Linked DNA regions of Halorarum salinum. Each later gene encodes a partner of the first gene's protein in a complex. Links are inferred from orthologs where the notes say so. Each region holds a gene or a part of one and is shown in the gene's direction. Other genes may lie near its edges. The genes, in order: HUG12_RS17800 and HUG12_RS05280.

Region 1 (6,129 bases):
GCCCGTACAGGCCGTGTCGGGCGGGGCCGGGCGGGCGCAGGCGCGCCTCCAGCCGGTCGTTCCCCTCCAGCGCCTCGAGCGCCATGGTGAACTCCCCGGCGATGTACTCGTCGGGGCCGGCGACGACCTGCGGGGCGTCGGGGTCGCCGGCACCCGTCGTTCCGCCGAGCGCGTCGACGGCGGCGACGGCCGCGCGGCGGCTCCTGGAGCGGACGAGGTCGTCGTCCTCGTTCGTGTACACGACGACGTCGCCCGGGTCCGCGCCGACGATCGCGGCGACCGCGAGCGTCCCGTCGAGCACCGTCGCCGGCGACCCGCCGAGCAGCGTCCGGTCGGTCCCGTTGCGGCGGTCGCTCTCGTTGGCGTTCACCACCACGACCGGGTCGCCCGACGTCTCGCGGACGGTACGCAGGTCCTCGACGAGGGGGGCGTCCCGGCTCGCGTCGCCGCGACCCCGCCCGAGCAGGCCGGCCTCCGAGAGCCGTTCGAGCGCCGCATCCGGGTCTTCGCGGGCGAGCGTCGCGGCCTCCGTCGTCGCGTGGGCGCCGTCACCTAAATCGGTCCAGCCACACCCGCCGAGCACGCGCCGCGACCCGACCCCGAGCGGCCCCTCCGCCGGCGTGGGCAGCGTCCCGACGTCGGGGTCGTGCTCGACGACCCACGTGCCGACGTCCTCCCCGACGTCCCCCGACTCGGCCCGCTCGACGAACGCCCGCGTCTGCTCGGCGGAGGGGCGCGGGTAGTACGCCGTCCGCCCGCCGATCGTGACGAGCGCGAGCGGTTCGAGCGCGCGGACGCCAGTCGAACCCACCTCGCGGACGTCCGCCGTTTCGGCCGCGGTACGGGCCGTCTGGAGGACCCTCCGTCCCCGTTCCAGCGGACGCGCTTCGCCGCTTGCGTCGGCCTCCCCCGGTTCCCGGGCGACGCTCGGGGGGTCGCCTCGCCCGACAGTGACGCGGACGACCGGCCCGTCGACGTGAGTGTCGTTAACGTAGCTCACTTTCCGTAGTTCGGCGAGAACGTACGAAAACGTTGGGCCGCCGTGACGGCGTCCTGACGGTCGTGGTGTCCGTTCAGGCCGGATCCGTGCCGGGGTTCCGTCGCGGGTTCGGCTCGGTCCGACCGCGCGGTCCGTCCCGTCGGTCAGGAACGAACAGCCGCGAGAGGGGTGCGGCCCGACGCCACGCCAGGAACGTGGCCCCGCCCACGGCCGCGACGAGGACGGTCGCGCCGAGGAGCCGGAGTCGGTTCGACGGCGTGTTCCGGTCGGTCATGTCGCCACGTACGGCGCGGCGGGGCGTATCGCTTTCGGCGGATACCGGCGCCCCCGAACGATCAGAACGGCGGCGAGACCGTCGGCTCGTCCCGGCCGAGCCCGACTACCACGACCGCCGCGACGACCGCCGCGAGGGCGAGGAGTGCGAAGCCCACCGCCCGTCCCGCTTCGGTCCGCCGGCTGTCGGAGTCCATGGATCGCCTACCGCGTCCCACTCCATAGGGGTTCGGGGCGCACGGGCGCGGGTACCCGAGGATTGACCGGGCGCCGGCCCGTTCGCTCGGACGATGGCAGAACGAGAGTTCGAGACGTTCCAGGCGCGGGCGGCCGAGGCGGTCTCGGGGGACGGGCTCGAGTCCGTGTACGTCGGCATCGTCCGCGAGGACGGCGAGCGGGAGTACTACTTCGGCAACGACACCGAGGACGTCGGGGAGCTGCGGGAGGCGGCGGCGACCCAGCTCGGGATGCTGCTCCGGGTGCTCGCGGATCGGTCGGACGACAGCGTCGACGAGGTCGCCGACCTCGCGGTCGAGCGCGCGGGGGAACTGCGGCTGGAGTGAACGCCCGCCGGCTCGGCGGGCGAGTCCGCCCGAGCGAGTCCCGCGACGATCAGCACCTCCGGGGGCGAGTCGCACGAGTCGAAACTGTTGAGAGGGGGCGGCGTCAACGCTCATGCATGAAATTCAGCGGCTGGCCCGAGAAGGGTGAACTCGTCGTCGGCGAGATCGACGAGATCGCCGACTTCGGCGTGTTCGTGGATCTGGACGAGTACGAGGACAAGCGCGGACTCGTCCACGTGAGCGAGGTCGCGAGCGGGTGGATCAAGAACATCCGCGACCACGTGAGCGTCGGCGAGCGCGTCGTGGCGAAGGTGCTCGACGTCGACGAGTCGTCCCAGCAGATCGACCTCTCGATCAAGGACGTCAACGACCACCAGCGCTCGGACAAGATACAGGAGTGGAAGAACGAGCGCAAGGCGGACAACTGGATGACCATCTCGTTCGGCGAGGACGTGAGCGACGAGCAGTACACCCGCGTCGCGGAGGCGCTCTACTCGGCGTTCGGATCGATGTACGACGGCTTCGAGCAGGCGGCCATCCACGGCGAGGAGGCGCTCGAGGACACCGACCTCGACGAGGGGGAGATCGAGGCCATCGTCGAGACGGCCCGGGAGAACGTCTCGGTCCCGTACGTGACGGTCACGGGTTACGTCGACCTCGAATCGCCCGAGGCCGACGGCGTCGACGACGTGAAGGCCGCGCTCGAGGCCGCCGAGGGGAACGGCGAGGTGCCGGACGAGGTGGAACTCGAGGTGACCTACGTCGGCGCCCCCGAGTACCGCATCCGCGTCCGCGCCCCCGACTACAAGACCGCCGAGGACGAACTGGAGGAGTCGGCCGACCGCGCGCGCCGGTCCATCACGGCCGTCGGCGGGACGGGTTCGTTCCACCGCGAGCGCGAGACCGAGGACGAGTAGGGTCGTTCGGGGGCCGGGACGGGAGGAACTCGTGAAATCGGACATCAGGGTCTGTTCGGCGTGGAAGGGGCGTCACGAGCGGCCGGTGTACACGCTCCACGACGCCTGTCCGGAGTGTGGCGCCGACGCGGTCAACTCCGCGCCGGCGCCGTTCAGCCCCGAGGATCCGTACGGCGAGTATCGGCGGCGTGCCCGCGAGCGCTCGTCCTCGGAGTAGGCGGTTCGTCGGGCGGAACCACGGGCGTGCACGTTCGATGGTTAGGCCAGCGACGCTCGGGCGAGTCACGGCGGGTCGGACCGAGCGGAGCGTCCCGGGGGTTTCGCGGTCGTCCGCACCGTTCGTCGGCGGGCGCCGGTTCCGGAAACCGTCCGGTCCCGCCACCGAACGCCGACGAACCGGCACGGAGAGTTTAACAGCCGTCCCGAACTAGACGGGAGCGATGGACGTCGACAACCACGCCGAGGAGCTCGCCTCCGCTCTCGGCGAAGACAAAGAGGAGGTCAAGCAGGACCTGCAGAACCTACTGGAGTACAGCGTCCCCATCGACGAGGCCAAGCAGTCGGTCCGCCGGAAGTACGGCGGCGGCGGTGGCGGCGACGCCACGCCCACGTCGGTCGACGTCGCGGACGTCACCACCGACTCCGGCAACGTCAGCGTCACCGCGCGCGTGCTGACGGTCGGGACGCGTAGCATCCGCTACCAGGGCGAGGACACGACCATCCGCGAGGGGGAACTCGCGGACGAAACCGGGACGATCAGCTACACCGCGTGGCAGGACTTCGGCTTCGAGCCCGGGGACACCGTCACGGTCGGCAACGCCGGCGTGCGCGAGTGGGACGGCGAACCCGAACTCAACATGGGCCAGTCCTCCTCGGTGGCGCTCGAATCGGAGACCCTGGCGGTCCCGTACGACGTCGGCGGCGAGCGCGACCTCATCGACGTCGAGGCGGGCGACCGCGGGCTGACCGTCGAGGCGCGCGTGACGGAGGTCGAAGAGCGAGTCATCGACGGCCGGGACGGCGAGACCACCATCCTCTCGGGCGTGCTGGGCGACGAGACCGCCCGGCTCCCGTTCACCGACTGGGACCCGACGCCCGAGGTCGAGGAGGGCGCCGAACTCCGCGTCGAGGACGTGTACGTCCGGGAGTTCCGCGGCGTCCCCTCGATCAACCTCACCGAGTTCACGACCGTCTCCGGGGCGACCGTCGAGGTAACCGACGAGGCGCCACGCGTCGCCATCGGCGAGGCAGTCTCCTCGGGCGGGATGTACGACGTGGAGGTGACCGGCAACGTGCTCGAAGTGCGCGACGGCTCCGGGCTCATCGAGCGCTGTCCCGACTGCGGCCGGCTGGTCCAGAACGGCCAGTGCCGCAGCCACGGGCAGGTCGACCCCGAGGACGACCTTCGGGTGAAGGCGATCCTCGACGACGGCACCGCCACGGTCACCGCCATCCTCGACCGCGAGATCACCGAAACGGTGTACGGCGGGACGCTGGAGGACGCCCTCGAGGCCGCGCGTGACGCGATGAGCCGCGAGGTCGTCGCCGAGGACGTGCGCGAGAAGCTGGTCGGGCGGGAGTACCGCGTCCGCGGCCACCTCTCGGTGGACGAGTACGGCGCGAACCTCGACGCGAGCGAGTTCGAACCGAGCGAGGACGACCCGATCGAGCGTGCGACGGCCGCGCTCGAGGAGGTGAGAGCGTGAGTTCGAACGGCGACGGCGACGACTCCGGGCCCGGCACCCGCGAGGTCGCCCACAGGCTGTTCGCCGCCGAGTTCGACGACGCCTCCATGGAGTACTCCGAGAGCGACGAGGAGCGCGCTCCGAACTACGTCGTGACGCCGACCGGCCTGCGCGTGAACCGCCTGTTCGCGGTGGGCGTGCTCACGGAGGTCGAGTCGGTGAACGAGGACACCGTCCGCGGTCGCGTCGTCGACCCCACGGGCGCGTTCGTCACCTACGCCGGGCAGTACCAGCCCGACGAACTGGCGTTCCTCGACCGCACCACGCCGCCGGCGTTCGTCGCGCTCACCGGGAAGGCACGCACCTTCCAGCCGGACGACTCGGACGTCGTCTACACCTCGGTCCGCCCGGAGAGCCTCAGCGAGGTCGACGCGGAGACGCGGGACCGCTGGACGGTCTCGGCCGCGGAGGCGACGCTCGACCGCCTCGCGGTGCTCGCGGCGGCCCTGGAACTGGACGAGCGCGGCGACGCCCTCCGCGCCCGCCTCGAGGCCGCGGAGGCGCCGGAGGCGCTCGCCGCGGGCATCCCGCGCGCGCTGGACCACTACGGGACGACGCCCGCCTACGTCGAAGCGGTTCGCCGACTCGCGGTCGACGCGCTCGAGGTCGTCGCCGACGAGCGCGAGGAGGTGCGGCCCCTGACGGCCGACCCCGACGCGGCCGGCCCGACCGAGGTCGGACCCCTGCCCGAGCACGGTCTCGACCTCGACGCGGCTACCGCCGCGGACGTCGAGGGGGGTTCGGCCGTCCCCTCGACGACGACGGCGGAGACGGCGACGGACGACGGGACCGAGTCGGCCGCCGAACCCGCGGACGCCGCGGAGCCGGCCGACGAGGAACCCGAACCGGCGAGCGCGACGGCGTCGACCGGCGGCACGGCCTCCGGCGAGACCGCGGAGGAACTCCGCTCCGAGGGCGGCGATTCCGGGTCGACGGAGCCGACGCCGACCGGAACCGAATCGACCGGGTCCGCCTCGGTCGACTCCGAATCGGCAGAGGAGGAGCCGATGGACGCGGCGGACGACTCCGAGTCGGCGGAGTCCGAGCGGGCAGCTGCCGCCCCCTCGACGGATCCGGACGGGGAGGACGGCCCGGGCGACTTCCGGGACACGGCCGACGACCTCGGCGACTTCGAGGACGCCGAACCGGCCGACCTGGAGGACGCCGAACCGGGTGACTTCGAGGACGCCCTCACGGAGGAGGAGCGACGCGAGGTCGAGGCGGAACACGACGTCGGGTTCTCCACCGGCAGCGAGGTCGGCGAACCCGGGGAGGCCGGGATCGAGACGCCCGAGTCCGACGCGGAGCCCGAGGGAGACGCAGAGGTCGAACCCGAACCCGACGACGGACCCGACGGAGACGCGGAACCCGGCACGGACGCCGAACCGGGAGCGGACGCCGAAGCCGACGGGACCGCGCCGGCCGCCGAACCGGCCGACGAGGGCTCGGCCGAGGACGTGGACCTCGAGGACGCGGTCGTCGACCTGATGGACGAGCTCGACGACGGCGACGGCGCCGACCGCGGCGCGGTCGTCTCCGCGGCCGTCGAACGCTTCGGCGCGGACGAGTCGGCGGCCGACGCGGCCGTCCAGGACGCGCTGATGAGCGGGAAGTGCTACGAGCCGAGCGAG
Region 2 (6,118 bases), 2.4 Mb from region 1 along the record:
GTGGCCGACCTCCTCGGGTTCGGCGTCGTCCTGCCCCTCGTGGTCGCCGTCCCCGTCGCGTGGTACCTGGACGTGCGCTACGTCCGCGCGGAGACGGAGTGGTCGCCCGCCGCCCCGAGGTATCTCCTCGGCAGTCTCCTGCTCGCGGGGCTGCCGATGCTGTACTACTACTACAGGCGGTACAGGACGATCGGCCTCTGATCGACGGAACGGTCGTTCCGACCCCCGTCCCGACCGCCGCCGACTCAGTGGTCGTACCCGCGGTCGGGAAGCGGTTCGCCGTCCATCTCGATCCCCGACTCGGTGACGTCGCCGATGCGCGCCAGGGGCGTCGGCGACGCCTCCCGCGCCGCGTCGAACTCCCCCTCCGGCACCGCGAACACGAGTTCGAAGTCCTCGCCGAGGAACAGCGCCGCCTCGCGGCGCTCCCCCTCGCCGCTCGTGACCTCGTCCACGGCCGGGTGGACCGGCACGTCGGCCTCCCGGATCGAGAAGCCGCAGTCGCTCGCCTCGGAGAGCTGGTGGAGCGAGCGCGCCAGCCCGTCGCTGGAGTCCATCATCGCGGTCGCGTGCGAGCGGAGCGCCCGCCCGGCCGCGACGCGGGGGGTGAACCGGAACAGGTCGTTCCCGCGCTCGACCGCCGCCGGCGAGTTCCCGGCGTTCCCTGCGCCAGCGGCGTCCCTCGCGCCCCCCGGGTCGCCGGCCGCCGCGCGCTCGAAGAACCGGAGCGCGGCGGCGGTCCGCCCCAGCGCACCGGTGACACAGACGACCTCGCCGGGGCTCGCGCCCGATCGGAGCACGGGGTCGGCGGCGGCGCCGACGACGGTCGTCGCGACGGTGAACTCGTCCGTCCGGTCGAGGTCGCCGCCGACGTACTCGGCGCCGACCGCCTCGCAGACGTCGCGGGCGCCGCGCACGTACGCCCGGATTTCCCCGGCGTCGAAGGAGGGGGCGGCGTAGGCCGCGACGGCCGCCTCCGCGTCCGCGCCCATCGCCGCCACGTCCGAGAGCGAGGCGCCGACCGAGCGCCAGCCGGCGGTGTAGCGGGTGACGCCGTCCGGGAAGTCGGCCGACTCGTGGAGCATGTCGGTCGTGAGCACGCGGCCGTCGACGACCGCGCAGTCGTCGCCCGCGCCGGGGAGCTCCGCGGCGAGCAACGACAGCGCCTCGCGTTCGTCCATCGGTCGCCCGTCGGCGCGGGTCCCCGAAACGCTTTCGACGCGGATCGGGTACGCGACTGACCCGCGAATCCGTCGGGAATCGAACCGGGTCGATGCTTTCGACGGCTTGATACCGAATCCGGACGGAGCCGGGGGCATGGACCGCGACCAGCTCCGCGCCACCGTCCTGGGCTTCGGTGCCGCGGCCGTGGTCCTCGCGACGATGCTCCACCTCGTCGGCGTCGATGAACTGCTCGCGGAGCTCTCGCGGGCCAGGACGGGGCTGGTGCTGGTCGTCGTCGGGCTGACGGTCGCCTGGCTCCTCGCCTGGTCGTTCGCGCTCCGGACCGTCCTCGGCGTGCTCGGCGTGCGGACGTCGGTCGGCAAGTCGTTTCTCGTGTTCAACGGCGCGATGTTCTCGAACAACGTGACGCCGTTCGGGCAGGCCGGCGGCGAGCCGGTGACGGCGCTGCTCATCTCGAAGATGACCGACACCGAGTACGAGCGCGGGCTGGCGGCCATCGCGAGCGTGGACACGCTGAACTTCGTCCCCTCCATCACGCTCGCGCTCGTCGGCGCGGCCTACTTCGCGACGGAGACGACGTTCGGCACCCGGCTCCGGGTCGCCACCGGCGTCGTCGTGCTCCTCGCCGTGGCGGTGCCGGGGCTCGTGTATCTGGGGTGGCGGCACAGGTATAGCCTGGAGCACCGCGTCGTCTCGGCGCTCACGCCGGTCGTCCGCCGGCTGGCGGGGCTGGTCCCCGGCGTCCCCGTCCCCGACCCGGACGCCATCGAGTCCCGCATCGGCCACTTCTTCGGCGCCATCGAGCGCGTCGCGACCGACCGCGAGGCCATCGCCCTCTCGCTCGGAGCCTCGACGCTCGGCTGGGGCTGCCAGATGCTCGGGCTCTGGGTCGCCTTCGAGGCCATCGGCGCGTCGGTCCCGCTCTCGGCGATGCTGTTCGTCGTGCCGATGGGCGCCATCGCGGGCGCCACCCCGTTGCCGGGCGGCGTGGGCGGCATCGAGGCGGTGCTCGTCGCCGTGCTGGCGGCGCTCCCGGGCGTGAACGTCGGCGCGGGGACGGCCCTCGCGGCGGTCGTCATCTACCGCGGCGCGGTGTTCTGGATCCCCGTGCTCGTCGGCGGGGCCGTCGTGGGCGTCGTGGGCGCGGACGGACTCGGGTGAGGGGCCACATCCTCCGGTCCGGCGCCCCCGTGAGCGAGTGACAGCCGCGACGGAGAGACGACGAGTTTAAACGCCGGGACGGTGAATCCGGCCGTATGGTCACTCTCTACGACGTCCCGGCGGCGGACCTCATCGAGGAGGTCGCCGACCGGCTCGAGGAGCGCATCGAGGAGCCGGAGTGGGCCGGCTTCACGAAGACGGGGACGGGCCGCGAACTCCCGCCCCAGCAGGAGGACTTCTGGTTCGTCCGGACCGCCTCCCTGCTCCGGAAGGTCGCCGACAACGGCCCCATCGGCGTCGAGCGGCTCGCCACCGGGTACGGTGGCTCCAAGGGCGGCTCGACGCGCTACCGCGTCTCCCCCGCCGAGCACGCCGCCGGCTCGCGGAAGATCATCCGGGTGGCGCTCCAGCAGCTCGAGGAGGAGGGCTTCGTCGAGACCGCCAAGGGCGAGGGCCGCCGGATCACCGACGAGGGTCGCGCGTTCCTCGACGAGGCCGCAGGCGACGTGCTGGAGGGCCTCGACCGGCCGGAGCTCGAACGCTACGCGTAGACCGGTTCGAGGCCGTTTTCGCGACGTCCCCCCTCGGCCGGGAGCGAGGCGGACGACGCCGCTCGACGGCGGACGACGGGGGCCGTGGGCGACCCGTCGCGGGGGCAGGTCCCCGGGGTAATCGCCCAACCGCGTCGACCGGTGTGATCGGCTGCCACGCGACCGCCGGAAACCGCAAGGGGGCGCGGAAGCCGAGAACAGCACCTTTATCACTCGCAGGAGGCGAATTTACCTAACGAGATTATCTCTCGGAGGTCAATGGTGACGGAGAAAACACAACCGGAGGTGAACATCGGACTCGTCGGCCACGTGGACCACGGGAAGACGACCCTCGTGCAGGCGCTCTCGGGGTCGTGGACCGACCAGCACAGCGAGGAGATGAAGCGCGGCATCTCAATCAGGCTGGGATACGCCGACGCGACGCTACGCAAGTGTCCCGAGTGCGACGAGCCCGAAGCGTTCACCGTCGAGGAGAGGTGCCCGGAACACGACGTCGAGACCGAGGTCCTTCGGACCGTCTCGTTCGTCGACGCGCCGGGCCACGAGACGCTGATGGCGACGATGCTGTCCGGCGCGTCCATCATGGACGGCGCCGTCCTGGTGGTGTCGGCCACCGAGGACGTGCCCCAGGCCCAGACCGAGGAGCACCTGATGGCGCTGGACATCATCGGCATCGAGAACATCGTCGTCGCCCAGAACAAGATCGACCTCGTGGGCTCCGAGCGCGCCCGCGAGAACTACGCGCAGATCCAGGAGTTCGTCGAGGGGACGGTCGCCGAGGGCGCGCCGATCGTCCCCATCAGCGCCGGACAGGGGATCAACGTCGACGTGCTCATCGGGGCGCTCGAGGAGGAGATCCCGACGCCCGACCGGGACGAGACGCTCCCCCCGCGGATGTACGTCGCGCGGTCGTTCGACATCAACCGGCCCGGCACGACCGCCGACGAGTTGCTCGGGGGCGTGCTCGGCGGGTCGCTCTCGCAGGGCACCCTCGAGGCGGGCGACGAGCTCGAACTCCGGCCCGGCCGCGAGGTCGAGGAGGGCGGCCAGACCGAGCACCGGCCCATCGAGACGAGCGTGCGTTCGCTCCAGGCCGGCGGCCGGTCGGTCGAGAAGGTCAGCCCCGGCGGTCTGCTCGGGGTCGGCACGGGTCTGGATCCGAGCCTGACGAAGGGCGACGCGCTCGCGGGGCAGGTCGCAGGCGAACCCGGAAGCCTGCCGCCGACGCGTGAGGCGTTCGAGATGGGGGTCGAACTGCTCGACCGCGTCGTCGGCGAGGGCGAGGTCGAGGAGATCTCGACCGGCGAGCCGCTGATGCTCACGGTCGGCACCGCGACCACCGTGGGCGCGGTCACGAGCGCCCGAGAGGGCGAGTGCGAGGTGTCGCTGAAGCGCCCCGTCTGTGCGGAGTCGGGCGCGAAGATCGCGATCAACCGACGGATGGGCGCCCGCTGGCGGCTCATCGGCGTCGGGACGCTGCGGTAGGTGACTCCCCCGTGACGACCGTGGTCCTCGACACGAACGCGCTAATGATGCCGGTCGAGTGCGGCGTCCGCGTGTTCGAGGAACTGGACCGACTGGTGACCGACCCCGATCCGGTCGTCCCGCGGGCGGTCGTCGCGGAATTGGAGAACCTGTCCGAGGGTGCGGGCGAGGAGGCGACGGCGGCGTCGGTCGGCCGCGACCTCGCGGAGCGCTGTCGGGTGGTCGAGACGCACGAACGGTACGCCGACGACGCCGTCGTCGAACTCGCCCGACGCGAGTTCGACGGCTACGTGGTCACGAACGACGCTCCCTTGCGCGAGCGCCTCGCCGAACGGGGCGTTCGCGTAATCTGTTTAAGGGGCGCGAACACACTGGCGGTAACAGAGCGATAACATGTACAAACGGGTACGACTCAAGGACACGGTCGAGGTGCCACCCGAGCACCTGGCCGACGTGACGAACGACAGGGTGCGAAAGCTCCTGCAGGACAAGCTGGAAGGCCGCATGGACGAGGACGTCGGCAGCGTCGTCAGCGTCGTCGCGGTACACGACATCGGCGAGGGCGCGGTGCTGCCGAACCGACCCGGCGTGTACTACGAGGCCGAGTTCGACGCCATCACCTTCGATCCCGACATGCAGGAGGTCGTCGACGGGAACGTGGTGGAGGTCGTCGAGTTCGGCGCCTTCGTCGGCATCGGCCCCGTGGACGGGCTGCTCCACGTCTCCCAGATATCGGACGAATATCTCGCCTACGACGGCGAGAACCAACAGCTCGCGTCGACGGAGTCGAACCAGACCCTCGGCGTCGAGGACGCCGTCCGCGTGCGCGTCGTGACCAAGAGCATCGACGAGCGGAACCCCCGCGACTCGAAGATCGGGCTCACCGCGAAACAGCCCGGCCTCGGCAAGCACGGCTGGCTCGAGGACGAGGCGGCGAAGCGCGACGAGGGCGACGAGGCGACCGCGGAGGGGAGCTAGATGGCCGAGGACCGGCTCGCGTGCCGCGAGTGCCACTACGTGAACGACCCCGACAGCCAGACCTGCGACAACTGTGGCTCCTCCTCGCTCACGGAGGACTGGGCCGGCTACATCATCATCACCCATCCCGAGCAGTCCGAGATCGCCCCCGAGATGAACGTGACCAAGGCGGGCAGCTACGCGCTGAAGGTCCGCTGACCGGATGCTCCGCCTGCCCGAGACCCTCCGCGGCGCGTTCAAGGAGCCGCTCGGCCCGGTGTACGTCGAGACGGACGCGCTGCTCGCGGACGCCGGCGACCCGATCGTCGCGGTCGGCGACGTCGTCACCTACCACCTCCGGGTCGCCGGCCGCGACCCGGACGTCTCGGTCCTCGACGGGAGGACGAAGCGGGAGGCCGTGAGCGAGGAGATCGCCGCGGTGCTCGCCGGCGGGAACCCCCGCATCGAGGTCGAGAACCCGCCGGCGACGCTCTCGGCCGACATGCTCGACGCGCTCCGAGAGGCCATCGACCGGGACGAGAACGTCGTGATCCACGTGACCGGCGAGGAGGACCTCGCGACGCTCCCGGCCATCGTCGCCGCGCCGGATGGCGCGAGCGTCGTCTACGGCCAGCCGGACGAGGGGATGGTGCTCGTTCCGGTTACCCCGGAGACGAGAGCCGAGGCCCGTGACCTCGTCGGGCGCATGGACGGCGACGTGGAGGCGGCGTTCGACCGGCTGGAGCAACGATAGCCCCCGACGCCCGGCCATCGGGGCC

What was found.
Region 2: the proteins of HUG12_RS17800 (region 1) and HUG12_RS05280 are in contact, whole or in part, in a crystal structure (PDB 3CW2), measured with the Saccharolobus solfataricus proteins. The link is inferred for Halorarum salinum from one-to-one orthologs. Residues at the interface, in WP_009989173.1 of Saccharolobus solfataricus: Val185, Arg186, Thr187, Asn188, Glu189, Pro190, Leu191, Gly192, Val193, Glu194, Ile196, Lys197, Ile200, Ser201, Leu204, Ile217, Lys218, Ile219, Tyr220, Thr221, Ile222, Gly223, Ala224, Pro225, Tyr227; in WP_009988771.1 of Saccharolobus solfataricus: Asp222, Lys225, Pro226, Gly227, Thr228, Gln229, Phe230, Asn231, Leu233, Lys234, Gly235, Leu259, Phe273, Thr274, Lys275, Tyr300, Leu301, Asp302, Pro303, Ser304, Leu305, Lys307.

The regions. Positions count from the first base shown.
Region 1 is NZ_CP058579.1:3,512,453-3,518,581, reverse strand. The notes cover bases 862-3,852. They hold HUG12_RS17800 (translation initiation factor IF-2 subunit alpha), read left to right. Parts: upstream 862-1,952; coding sequence 1,953-2,753; downstream 2,754-3,852. Other genes in these bases: HUG12_RS17790 (Single-stranded DNA binding protein), read left to right, coding at 3,194-3,852; HUG12_RS17795 (RNA-protein complex protein Nop10), read left to right, coding at 2,785-2,970; HUG12_RS17805 (hypothetical protein), read left to right, coding at 1,564-1,836; HUG12_RS21920 (hypothetical protein), read right to left, coding at 1,336-1,470; HUG12_RS17810 (hypothetical protein), read right to left, coding at 1,074-1,274. In the rest of the region: more of HUG12_RS17815, read right to left, coding at 1-861; more of HUG12_RS17790, read left to right, coding at 3,853-4,459; HUG12_RS17785 (hypothetical protein), read left to right, coding at 4,456-6,129. UniProt on the Methanocaldococcus jannaschii protein: eIF-2 functions in the early steps of protein synthesis by forming a ternary complex with GTP and initiator tRNA.
Region 2 is NZ_CP058579.1:1,113,966-1,120,083, reverse strand. The notes cover bases 2,289-5,268. They hold HUG12_RS05280 (translation initiation factor IF-2 subunit gamma), read left to right. Parts: upstream 2,289-3,155; coding sequence 3,156-4,382; downstream 4,383-5,268. Other genes in these bases: HUG12_RS05270 (DNA-directed RNA polymerase), read left to right, coding at 4,776-5,268; HUG12_RS05275 (PIN domain-containing protein), read left to right, coding at 4,427-4,774; HUG12_RS05285 (30S ribosomal protein S19e), read left to right, coding at 2,442-2,897; HUG12_RS05290 (lysylphosphatidylglycerol synthase transmembrane domain-containing protein), read left to right, coding at 2,289-2,346. Outside these bases: HUG12_RS05300 (restriction endonuclease), read left to right, coding at 1-201; thiL (thiamine-phosphate kinase), read right to left, coding at 246-1,181; more of HUG12_RS05290, read left to right, coding at 1,318-2,288; more of HUG12_RS05270, read left to right, coding at 5,269-5,360; transcription elongation factor subunit Spt4, read left to right, coding at 5,361-5,558; HUG12_RS05260 (GTP-dependent dephospho-CoA kinase family protein), read left to right, coding at 5,563-6,093. UniProt on the Methanocaldococcus jannaschii protein: eIF-2 functions in the early steps of protein synthesis by forming a ternary complex with GTP and initiator tRNA.